2 regions of the Cytobacillus sp. IB215316 genome follow, and region 1 is predicted to be linked to the other one. Evidence: riboswitches for the same ligand, from Rfam matches in the RefSeq annotation. Region 1 holds a riboswitch; the other holds the start of a gene.

Region 1 (6,138 bases):
GTTGTTCTTTTCCTTACTTCTTGCAGTACGGTGTATAGTTCTTCAATGTCATAATAGGTTTCCAGTAAGATTCCATCAACATTTGCTTCTAACAGTGCATCAAGCTGTTCGATAAAAGCCCCTTTAATTTCTTCAAGTTCGGCAATACTTTTCCTTACGCCACGAATTCCACCTATAGTTCCTAATATATAATGCTCGTTACTTTTCCCGATGGATCGTTTTGCTATTTGAACTGCAGCTCTATTAATTTCTTTTACTTTATTTTCAAGGTCGTATCTAGCTAATTTAACACGATTTGCTCCATACGTATTAGTTTGGATAACATTAGCTCCTGCTTGAATATATGCTTCATGTACTTGTTGGATCCGATTTGGTTGAGTGAGGTTAAGTTCCTCAAAACAATAGTCGACACCGTATGAATAGAGGAGGGTCCCCATCGCACCGTCAGCAATTAAAATGTCATTTTTTAAACGTTCTAGTAGTTTCATAGGCTCACCTTATACTCTGGCTGCTGTGTTGGAAGTTGATCTAATGCTTGTGAGAAATCTGCTATAAGATCAAGAGGATTTTCAAGACCGACAGATAGTCGCAAAAGCCCGTCAGTGATTCCTCTTTTATTTCTTTCTTGAGCAGGCATAGCTGCATGCGACATTTTTGCCGGATAAGATAAAATGGATTCAACAGCACCTAGGCTAACAGCGAATACTGGTATTTTTATATATTTTGAAAGAATACGTACACTTTCAACATTCTTTAATTTAAAAGATAATACAGCACCTGGGCTAGTAGACTGCTCTTGTTGAAGGGTATATCCTTCATGGTCAGTTAAACCTGGGTAGTAAACCTCCTCAACTTTGGGGTGTTGTTGTAAAAATTGCGCAAGCTGTAATGCGCTTTGTGAAGATTGTGTCATGCGGACGTGCAGTGTTTTTATGCCTCGTAAGACGAGCCAAGCATCTTGAACCCCAAGGACTGCACCGAATGCATTTTGAATAAAGGCAAGTTGGGTGGCTAACTGCTCATCTTTGACAACGGCTAGCCCCGCGATGACATCACTATGTCCTGATATGAACTTTGTTGCACTATGCAAAACGATATCTATACCTAAATCCAATGGTCGCTGTAAAATTGGAGTCATAAACGTATTGTCTAAAAATGTGAGACAACCTTGCTTTTTAGCTAGTGTGACAATAGCTCTAATATTAGTCACTTTAAGTAAAGGGTTTGACGGTGTCTCAATATATATTACCTTCGTATTTGTTTGAATAGAGTTTTTAACGTCCTGTAAGTTCGTCATGTCAACAAATGTGTGATCGATGCCGAATTTGGTTAGTACCTCCGTTACAACCCGAAATGTTCCACCGTACACATCCTCACTTATGAGGACGTGATCTCCTTTTGATAACAGCATAAAAGCACTTGATATGGCTGCCATACCAGAGGAAAAAGCAAAGCCTCTCACACCATTTTCTAATTCTGCTATCGTCTCTTCTAAAGCTTCACGGGTAGGATTACCAGAACGACTATAGTCATATTTTGAAAAATTCTCTAAATCATCTTGATGAAATGTTGATGCATGCTGAATTGCAACACTTACTGCTCCTGTATGAGGATCTACTTTATGCTTATTATGAAGTAGCTTAGTTTGATCAGAAAATGAATTAGACATAGGTGTTTACTCCTTCCTTAGCAGCTTTTAATGCTGATATAAGGTCATCTATGAGATCATCAGCATTCTCGATACCTATTGAAAATCTTAATAAGCGATTGCAAATTCCGTTTGCAACTCTTATTTCTTCAGGTATATCTGCATGTGTTTGTGTAGCTGGATAGGTGATGAAGCTTTCAACGCCACCAAGACTTTCAGCAAAAGTGATTAGGCGTAAGTTTTGTAAAAATGGATTAACCCACTTTTCTTCTCGAATTTTAAACGACAACATGCCACCACGCTGTGGATAATAGATTTCTACAATATCTTCATGAGTTTGCAAAAATGAAGCGATTTTTTTTGCATTTTCTTCATGCTGTTTTAGACGTAAATGAAGAGTTTTCATTCCACGGATGAGTAACCATGAATCAAAAGGTGATAATACAGCACCAATTGCGTTATGGTAATTACCGAGTTGAGCAGATAGCTCCTCTCCTTTTGAAACAATTAACCCTGCTAGCACATCATTGTGGCCCCCCAAGTATTTTGTCGCACTATGGATGACAATGTCTGCCCCTTGAGTTATAGGTTTTTGTAACAGTGGAGTATAAAATGTATTGTCCACGATTAATAATAAATCATTTTTCTTTGCAAGCTCTGCTGCAATTTTTAAATCAACCTCTTGCATAAGTGGATTTGTTGGAGTTTCTATAAATAAAGCTTTCGTATTGCTGTTTATTAACCCTTCTACAGCATTTATGTCACTAAAATCAGCATAGTGAAAAGTAAACCCATTTTTTCGAAAAGATTCTTCAAATAGCCGATATGTTCCTCCGTATAAATCATGTGTAACGATCAGTTCATCACCCTGCTCAAAGAGAGCTAATACTGTTTGAATCGCAGCCATACCTGAACTACAAGCAAAGCCTTGATCACCTTCCTCAAGTTGTGTTATTGCCTGTTCGACAATTTGTCGTGTTGGATTACCCGTTCGAATGTAATCATACCCTGTAGATTCGCCTATACCTGTGTGACGATAGGCTGTAGACAAATAGACAGGTGGATTGACCGTCCCAGTAACATTTTCACTTCTGTTTCCAATCTGGGCACATGCTGTTTCGATATTTATTCTCGTCATATAAATTCCTCCTCATTTCATTTGGTTTTCTATACTTGTTTAAAGTAGTAAAGTTTTGTGGTAGTTTTAGAACGTTAAGGACTTTTAAATCCATAAAAGAGAAATAAAAAAAGCCTTCTGATAAGAAGGCTTTGAGTTTAATCATCAGCTCTCCTTATCTTCCAAGCGAAAAGTATATACATTTCGCTTGCTGGATTTAGCACCTGACCATAAATTCGGCTGGTTGCTGAGGTTTCAAAGGGCCAGTCCCTCCACCTCTCTTGATAAGATGAATTGTTTATTTATCTTAGTTTTTAAGACTCCTACCTCTAAAAGAAGGAGCTTTCGATCACGTGGGCTATATTTACCACCTGATTTAATGATTTTAAGTTGAATGAGTTAATGTATTAAATATTGATTGCATATAAATTTACAATAGATTTGACTGTTTTGCAAGAAATTTTTAGAATTTTTTTATAAGTTAAAAAATGGTATGATCAATATATAACGTGTTCAACAAGGATAAAGAATACAGAAAATAATTAGGTAAATTGTATGCAGGTGGTGTGTTATATATGAAAACCTTTTTAATAAGGTTGACTACTTTTTCAGCTTTGTGGGGAGGGTTTCTCTATGTAGAAGTATCTCATTCAACAAGGTGGTACATATCCATTTTGGTTTGTGCTTTGTCGTTCGTCTGTTTCTTTTTCATTCCTATTGTTAAAAAAAAGCTAATATTCTATTCTCTGCTTCTTTGTATGTTGTTTGTTTCGAGTGTTTTGTTTATTCAAGACGAAAATACCTTTAGTAAATTACTATTTTTGTATATAACGATAGATGCTATTTCACTATTATCACAAAAGCATTATCAACTATTTTCAGCCGTTAGTGCCGGTTTAATGGGTATGCTGGTGATTTTTACTAATGCTATAAATGTTGAATTGGTTGTTATACTCATATTTTTTTATTATTTGAGCATTTTGTTAAATAAAAAAATGACGGAGACCAATTATAAACAAGACATGTATGAGGAGCTTTTAGGTGAATATCGAAATCTAAAACGTATTAGTTTACGAAATGAACGGGCAGCTCGATTAGAAGAAAGAACAGGAATTGCTCGTGAGATTCATGATTCTGTTGGTCATAAATTAACAGCATTGCTCATGCAAATCGAAATGCTTTCGATGAAAGAAAAACGACAGGAATATGGAATTTTGAGAGAGCTTGTTCGTGAAAGTTTAGAAGAAACGAGGCATGCGGTTAAAACACTTAAAGATGAAGAATTTGCAGGTCTGTCGTCAGTGCTTCAATTAATTAGAAAGTTAGAATCAGAGAGTCATATACTCGTGCATTTTACGACGAAGCAAGGAGCTTTATCTGTGAGCTTGTCCAATCAACAAAGTGTTACTTTATATAGAGTTATACAAGAGGCACTAACAAATGCGATGCGACATGCACAATCTCGTGAAGTATTTGTAACTATTGGTAAATCAGCAGTTGGAGATCTTTATTTTGAAGTGACGAATAAGATTTTTAAAACCGAATCTTTTACTATTGGATTTGGACTAAGTAACATGCAGAAACGTGTTGAAGAGCTAAATGGGGATATAAACTTCAATCAAACAGAGTCTCATTTTGTAGTTAAAGGATCATTTCCTGTATATGCAAAGGAGGTTATATAAATATGTATAACATTATTGTAGTAGAAGACCAAGCAATTGTTAGGCAGGGACTTGTCATGATGATTGAACAAGAAGACCAATTTCAAGTAGTGGCTCAAGCTGGAAATGGCCATGAGGCAATTGAACAATTGGAGAAGCATATGGCTGACGTTGTTGTAATGGATATAAGAATGCCCCATATGAATGGTCTTGAAGCTACTCGCCAAATTAAACAGCGATGGCCACAAGTGAAAATATTAATATTAACGACGTTTAACGATGATGAATATGCAATGCAAGCACTTAAAGATGGTGCCAATGGCTTTATGCTAAAAACAGCAGAGCCAGCGAAACTCGTTAGTGCAATACATAGTAGCTTAAATGGAGGTATGACTATACATGACGAAGTAGCTGCAAAAGTGATGCCTCGGTTGTTGACAGATAGACATCGGGAAAAAATAGACATTCCATTAACAAACCGTGAGCTTGCTGTAACAAAGTTAGTAGGCGAAGGAAAAACAAATAAGGAAATTTCTGAGGAATTGCACTTGTCGATAGGCACTGTAAAAAATCATATTACGCAAATACTACAGAAGCTTGATTTACGGGATCGGACACAACTCGCCATCTTTGCTGTGAAAAATGATATTACCTAAGAAGATAAAAATGAGAAAAGTCCGGTGATTAATTACTAGATTAATGTACCATTATGTCGGCAAGACATTGCACATGTATTCCAAAGTTCTGGTATATAGCGACCATATGATGAGCTTGAAAGAATTGAGAAGGTGTTTTCACATTTTAACAACGTTTTGAGTGCTTGGGATGGAGATGAGCTTGTGTGCATTGGATACTATTATTGTTGTTACTTATCAGATTTAGCTGTGTCAGCACCATTTTAACAAAGAGGTATTAGCAAAGAGTTAATCGCGATCACCCAACAGGTTGTGGGTGATCAAGTGGCGCTTATTTTAAATTATCTTCAAAACAAGCGATGGATTACTATCCTAACATTGTTTCTTCGAAGCTTGATAATGCATTTAGGATTGCGAGAAAACAATGATCTAACGTGATTAAAGCATAGTGCGTAGGTTGGGAGCCGAAGAGGCTCTTTTTTTCATACAGTTTGACTTCGGACAGTAACAGTAGAGAATTGGACAGTAGATACACGGGTACGGATAGTAAAAGTGTAGAATTGGATAGTAAATACAAGGGTACGGATAGTAAAAGTGGAGAATCGGATAGTAAATACATGGATACGGATAGTAAAAGTGTAGAATTGGATAGTAAATACAAGGGTACGGATAGTAAAAGTAGAGAATTGGATAGTAAATACAAGGGTACGGATAGTAAAAGTGGAGAATTGGATAGTAAATACATGGATACGGATAGTAAAAGTAGAGAATTGGATAGTAAATACAAGGGTACGGATAGTAAAAGTGTAGAATTGGATAGTAAATACAAGGGTACGGATAGAAAAAGTGTAGAATTGGATAGTAAATACAAGGGTACGGATAGTAAAAGTGTAGAATTGGATAGTAAATACAAGGGTACGGATAGAAAAAGTGTAGAATTGGATAGTAAATACAAGGGTACGGATAGTAAAAGTGTAGAATTGGATAGTAAATACAAGGGTACGGATAGAAAAAGTGTAGAATTGGATAGTAAATACATGGATACGGATAGAAAAAGTAGAGAATTGGATAGTAAAT
Region 2 (6,138 bases), on a different contig from region 1:
CACGGCCTTGCATCATTACATGTACTTTGTCTGGAGTAATATAGTTTAATAGACGTTGATAGTGAGTAATAATTAAACAACCGAACTCAGAACTTCTCAACTCATTAATACCTTTGGAAACAACTTTTAACGCATCGATATCTAGACCTGAGTCAATTTCATCTAAAATTGCAATCTTCGGCTCAAGCATCATTAATTGCAAAATTTCATTACGTTTTTTCTCACCGCCTGAGAAACCCTCATTTAAGTAACGTTGTGCCATATCTGGGTCCATTTCTAAGAAGTCCATTTGCTTATCCATTTTACGAATAAACTTCATTAATGAGATTTCATCGCCTTCTTCACGACGAGAATTAATAGATGAACGTAAAAAGTCTGCGTTTGTTACACCACTAATTTCACTTGGATATTGCATAGCAAGGAATAGACCAGCACGCGCACGCTCATCTACTTCCATTTCCAGCACATCTTCACCGTCCAGTGTTATGCTACCTTGCGTTACTTCATATTTTGGATGACCCATGATTGCTGCAGATAAGGTTGATTTACCTGTACCATTAGGTCCCATAATCGCGTGAATTTCTCCACCTTTTATGTCAAGGTCTACCCCTTTTAGAATTTCTTTACCGTCAATAGAAACATGAAGATCTCTAATTGTTAATGTTGATGCTGCCATTACTATACCTCCAATTTATCTTCTATACTATTTGTTTAAATACTTTCATTCTCATTTTATTCTCATTACAATCTTATAACAAATGAAAAGTATTAGCAACCATTTAACACCATAGCTATACTTTTTAAATAAAAAAGTTTAAAAAGTATTTTCTTTCATTATATGTAGAAAAGTAAAGATTGTCTTCGACATATATTGTTTGCATAAAAAACAAAAAACATCCAAAATACACATCAAACTCATTATACGATAATAAGAAGAAAAAACCAGTGAAATCACTGGTTTTTCTTCTTATTTCTTATTCCGAAACAGGGACAACTGCTCCTTCAAATTCTTCAATAATATAATTTTGGATTTCTTCTGAGCGCAAAGCGTTAACTAATTCGACAATTTCCTTATTTTTTTCATCACCACTACGCACAGCAATAATATTTACATAAGGAGAATCAGCGCCTTCAATTGCTATAGCATCATCTAACGGATTTAATCCAGCATCAATCGCATAGTTTGTATTGATTAAAATAGCATCACCTTCGTCATTATTATAAAACTCAGGTAATAAAGCAGCGTCGATTTCAGCTTCAAATTCCAGATTTTTTGGATTTTCTACAATATCATCAAGTGTTGCTGCTACTTTTTCAACATCATCTGCTAACTTAATTAAGCCCTGTGATTCTAGCATTGTTAAAATACGCCCATGATCAGCCACTGAATTACTCATAATAATTACAGCGCCTTCTGGTAATTCATCTAAGCTGCTATATTTTTGTGAATATACTCCGATTGGTTCAATATGAACGCCACCTGCATTCACGAAATCATAGCCTACATCAGCCATTTGCGATTCTAAATATGGTATATGTTGAAAATAGTTAGCATCAAGGTCACCACTATCTAAATCTTCATTCGGTAAAATATAATCTTGATATGTTTCTATAACTAAATCAATTCCCTTGTCAGCTAATATCGGTTGTACTTGTTCTAAAATCTCCGCATGCGGTACATTCGAAGCTCCAACTACTAATTGCTTGTTCTCTTCTGATGCTTGATTAGTTTGACTCTTTTCTGATGAACTTTCTTTCTCACTCGTTCCACATGCTGCCAAAGCAAAAACTACGAGTAATGTACTTACGATTGCAAATATTTTTTTCATGATGATCTTCTCCTATCTTTTGTCTATTTTTGATGTTATAAAATCTCCAATGTATTGGAGGATAAACACTATAATAAGAATAAAAATGGTTGCTACAACAACAACATCGGTATGACGGCGAGAGAAACCTTCTAAATAAGCCAAATTCCCCAGCCCCCCCGCACCGATAATTCCAGCCATGGCAGTATAACCAACTAGAGCAATTGCTGTCACTGTAATTCCTGATATGAGTGCAGGAAGTGCTTCAGGTAGCAGCACCTTGAAAACGATGGTTCTTGTTTTCGCCCCCATAGACCGTGCCGCCTCAATAACACCTTTATCAATCTCTCGCAATGCAATTTCTACCATTCTTGCGTAGAAAGGTGCTGCTCCAATTACGAGAGCAGGTAAAGCGGCATTTGCTCCTCTAATTGTCCCAAGCATGAATTTTGTTAACGGAATTAATAAAATGATTAAAATAATGAATGGTATAGAACGAAAAATGTTTACAAAACTACTGATGATTGTATTAATCAGCTTATGTTCCAATAGGTTGTCCTTCGATGTTAGAAAAAGTAAGAGCCCTAAAATAACACCAAAAACAAATGTTGCAATCACCGATGTAACAGTCATATATAACGTTTCAAATGTTGCTTCCCACATTTTTTCCCAATTAACGTTTACAAATAGTTGACTAACCATGCTGTATCACCTCCACTGTCACATGTTTTTCCTTTATATATGTGATCGAGCGGTTTATCTCTTCATCGGTTCCTGTCATATGAATAAACAATGTGCCATATGCACCGTGCTGTGTATGTGAGATCTTTCCTTGTATAATATTAATACCAATATTAAACTGGCGGATTAATTCTGCTATTAAAGGTTGTTCAGCATCATCCCCAACAAACAATAGCTTAATTACTTTACCTTCAGGGTAGCTTTCTAAAATATGCTCAATTGTTTCTGTCGCTTCTTCTGGTTCTGTAATTTGCTTAACAAACTGCTGAGTAATAGAAGCTTTCGGTTGCTGAAACACCGATAACACTTCACCTTGTTCAACAATGCTGCCATCTTCCATTACAGCTACACGGTGACATATTTTACGAATCACATGCATTTCATGAGTGATTAACACAATTGTGAGACCTAGCTTTTTATTAATATCCACAAGCAGTTCAAGAATTGAGTCTGTTGTTTGTGGATCAAGTGCTGAGGTTGCTTCATCACATAATAATACTTTCGGACGATTTGCTAAAGCACGAGCTATTCCAACTCGCTGCTTTTGGCCACCACTTAGTTGTGAAGGATACGCATTTTCTCTTCCCTCCAACCCTACTAGCTTGATTAGCTCATCAACCCTTTTCAACCGTTCTTTTTTACGAATACCAGCAATTTCTAATGGAAATGATATATTCTCCCTTACAGTTCTTGACCAAAGCAAATTAAAATGCTGAAAAATCATACTAATTTCTTGTCGTGATTTACGTAACTCATCCCCTTTAATAGAGGTCATATCATAATTATTGATCGTAATTGTTCCTTCTGTTGTTGCTTCAAGCTGGTTTAACAAACGAATGAGTGTACTTTTCCCTGCGCCACTGTAACCAATAATGCCAAATATTTCACCCTTGCCAATATTCACATTGACATTATCTACAGCAACTACTTCTCCTTCTTGAGATTGATATACTTTTTTTACCCCAGATAGCTTTATCAAAAGGCTCACCTACTTCCTTAATCATATTATTCATATAAGTTTAGTGCGTTTTATGTTACAAACTAAACGATCTGCCAAATTTAGCTCTTCTAGCAGCTAGATAGTCGTTTTATCCATTATCATTGTTTTATCAAAGGCTCTTTTCGTAAAATTTGTTTCTATCGTTAACAATTCAGCAACTATAGTTGTTGTTGATTTTCAAAAGATTAGATGGCATGAACTATAGTTGTATATTTGTTTACTTCTTCATACAAACTACAACAATCATTATGAAAACAGCATGTGTAAAAGATAAGATATTACGAATACCAAATGAATACATGTTTATATTTTTGTACGAACAGCAACATTTAATGCGTAATCAACCTAATAGAAAAGCTTAACAACAAAATTAAAAAGCCTTTCCGCACATATGAGCAGAAAGGCTTAATTATATTCCTTTCTCTCATCTATCAAAGCATACGCTTCGTGTGAATTGGCACCATTTCAACTTCACCGTTGATGGTTGCCGGGCTTCATAGGGCACATCCCTCCACCTCTCTTGATAAGAGTATATATCAATGTTTTATTTATTCATTTTTAAAATTACATTTCAAAATTAATCTCTTTTAAAAAGTATAGTTGTGATTCTATCACGCTCATTTATATGTGTCAATGAATATCTTTATGGAATTTACATCCAAAACACATATCAATTCACCCTAATTATTTACTTTGAGTTAGTCCTGTAGCTGTCTCTATTGCTTGCTCTAAGTCTTCTAATAGGTCGTCAATATTCTCAATTCCAACTGACAATCTTATCAAATCTTCTGTTACACCTGAAGATTTTAAGCCCTCGGTACTTAATTGTTGATGTGTTGTACTTGCTGGATGGATAATCAAGCTTTTAGCATCACCTACGTTTGCTACATGCGACCATAGCTTCACATGATTAATTACTTTAGCGCCTGCTTCTCTCCCTCCTTTAATGCCGAACACAACGATGGACCCACTACCTTTTGGTAAATATTTTTTAGCAAGTTCTTTTGCAGGATGATCTTTATGGTCGGGATACAAAACCCACTCTACAGCAGGGTGTTTCGCTAAATATTCAACGACTTTCCTGGCATTATTAATATGTTCTTTCATCCGAACATGTAATGTTTCTAGTCCAAGGTTAAATTGATAAGCATTAAATGGACTTAATGAAGCACCTAAATCCCTTAATAATTGCACCCTAGCTTTGACGATAAATGCACTTTCTCCAAGTGCTTCTGCGTATATAAGATTATTGTAGCTTGGGTCAGGGGTTATAAAGTCTGGGAACTTCTCAGAATTCCAATTGAATTTGCCTCCATCAACGATTATTCCCCCTAAAGTCGTACCATTTCCTAAAAGCCACTTTGTAGCAGAATGAATGACAATATCAGCACCATAGTCAATCGGTCTACACAGATAAGGAGTAGCAAATGTATTATCAATGATTAGCGGAATTCCAGCTTCGTGAGCAATTGAAGCAACCTTCTCAATATCCAATACGTGTAAGCTTGGATTACCAATTGTTTCAGCAAATATTGCTTTTGTTTTAGAAGAAATGGCCTTTGCAAAATTTTCAGGTTGGGAAGGGTCAACGAAGTGAGTTGTTATACCATATTTCGGCAATGTGTTAGCTAATAAATTATACGTTCCACCATATAAAGTAGATGCTGCAACAATTTCATCATCTACTCCTGCTAGATTAAGAATCGCAGTCGTTATAGCAGCCATTCCACTTGATAATGCTAATCCACCAATTCCACCTTCAAGTAATGCCACTCTTTCCTCCAAAACAGTTACAGTAGGGTTGTGTATCCGTGAGTAAATATATCCTTCTTCTTGGAGTGAGAATAAATTAGCTGCATGGCTCGTATCCTTGAATCTAAATGCATTTGATTGATAAATTGGTACTGCTCTTGCACCTGTCACTGGGTCAGCTTCTAATCCTCCATGGACACTCAAAGTTTCTAAACGATAATCTTTCTCCTTACGCATTTTTTTCTTCCCCTTCCCCTTTAATATTTAAAGCAAATAAAGATTCTAGTAAAAGAATGTATCTGAATTTCCCTTGGCAAATGATACTTTGTCGACTTATCAATTTTTGTAACTTTTCTTTACCAGATAACAATTCGTAAAACTGTTGGGGTTCAGCACCTAATGAAATGTCTGCAGGACTTTGTTGCCGATTGCTCAGCTCCAATCCCCTTGCTGTTAACACAACTTGAACTTTCTCTTTATTACTTTCAAAATTAACAATGATTGCTTGGTTAGGTAGGAGTAGGTTTAAGTGTGAATTTTGAACGAACCTATTATTAAACTCGTTAAGAAATAAACTAAGTTCCATACATTCAGTTACGATAAACATATAACTAGCTGTTCTACATGTGTATAGGAGTACTTCACCAATTCATACAACCTAGTACAACAAACAAGTAATATATTTTCGGTAACTTCTCTCCCCCCTCGTTCCTTAGAATTATAAGAAAGTGTGCAAATGTTTAGACCATCTTCTACAAGCGTCGGAACCATCCCATATAAAGGAGACTATTCAATTTAGTTAACGTGTTTATTATCTAAATTGAATAGGCTCTTTAG

What was found. Region 1 has a riboswitch for S-adenosylmethionine ahead of SLH48_RS16370 (methionine biosynthesis PLP-dependent protein). Riboswitches for the same ligand answer to the same signal wherever they lie in the genome.
Region 2: it holds a riboswitch for S-adenosylmethionine, as region 1 does, so the genes downstream of both, SLH48_RS08470 (methionine ABC transporter ATP-binding protein) here and SLH48_RS16370 (methionine biosynthesis PLP-dependent protein) in region 1, are expected to answer to the same signal.

What each region holds. Positions count from the first base shown of each region.
Region 1 covers NZ_JAXBMC010000011.1:76,320-82,457, reverse strand. Annotated here, with positions in the region: gene SLH48_RS16380 (bifunctional homocysteine S-methyltransferase/methylenetetrahydrofolate reductase) at 1-488, opposite strand, end outside; gene metC (cystathionine beta-lyase) at 485-1,669, opposite strand; gene SLH48_RS16370 (methionine biosynthesis PLP-dependent protein) at 1,662-2,786, opposite strand; SAM riboswitch class I at 2,938-3,056, opposite strand; gene SLH48_RS16365 (sensor histidine kinase) at 3,341-4,447, shown strand; gene SLH48_RS16360 (response regulator transcription factor) at 4,450-5,082, shown strand; gene SLH48_RS16355 (hypothetical protein) at 5,580-6,138, shown strand, end outside.
Region 2 covers NZ_JAXBMC010000003.1:296,725-302,862, reverse strand. Annotated here, with positions in the region: gene sufC (Fe-S cluster assembly ATPase SufC) at 1-676, opposite strand, end outside; gene SLH48_RS08480 (MetQ/NlpA family ABC transporter substrate-binding protein) at 975-1,829, opposite strand; gene SLH48_RS08475 (methionine ABC transporter permease) at 1,842-2,510, opposite strand; gene SLH48_RS08470 (methionine ABC transporter ATP-binding protein) at 2,503-3,528, opposite strand; SAM riboswitch class I at 3,971-4,079, opposite strand; gene SLH48_RS08465 (O-acetylhomoserine aminocarboxypropyltransferase/cysteine synthase family protein) at 4,234-5,538, opposite strand; gene SLH48_RS08460 (SCP2 sterol-binding domain-containing protein) at 5,531-5,908, opposite strand.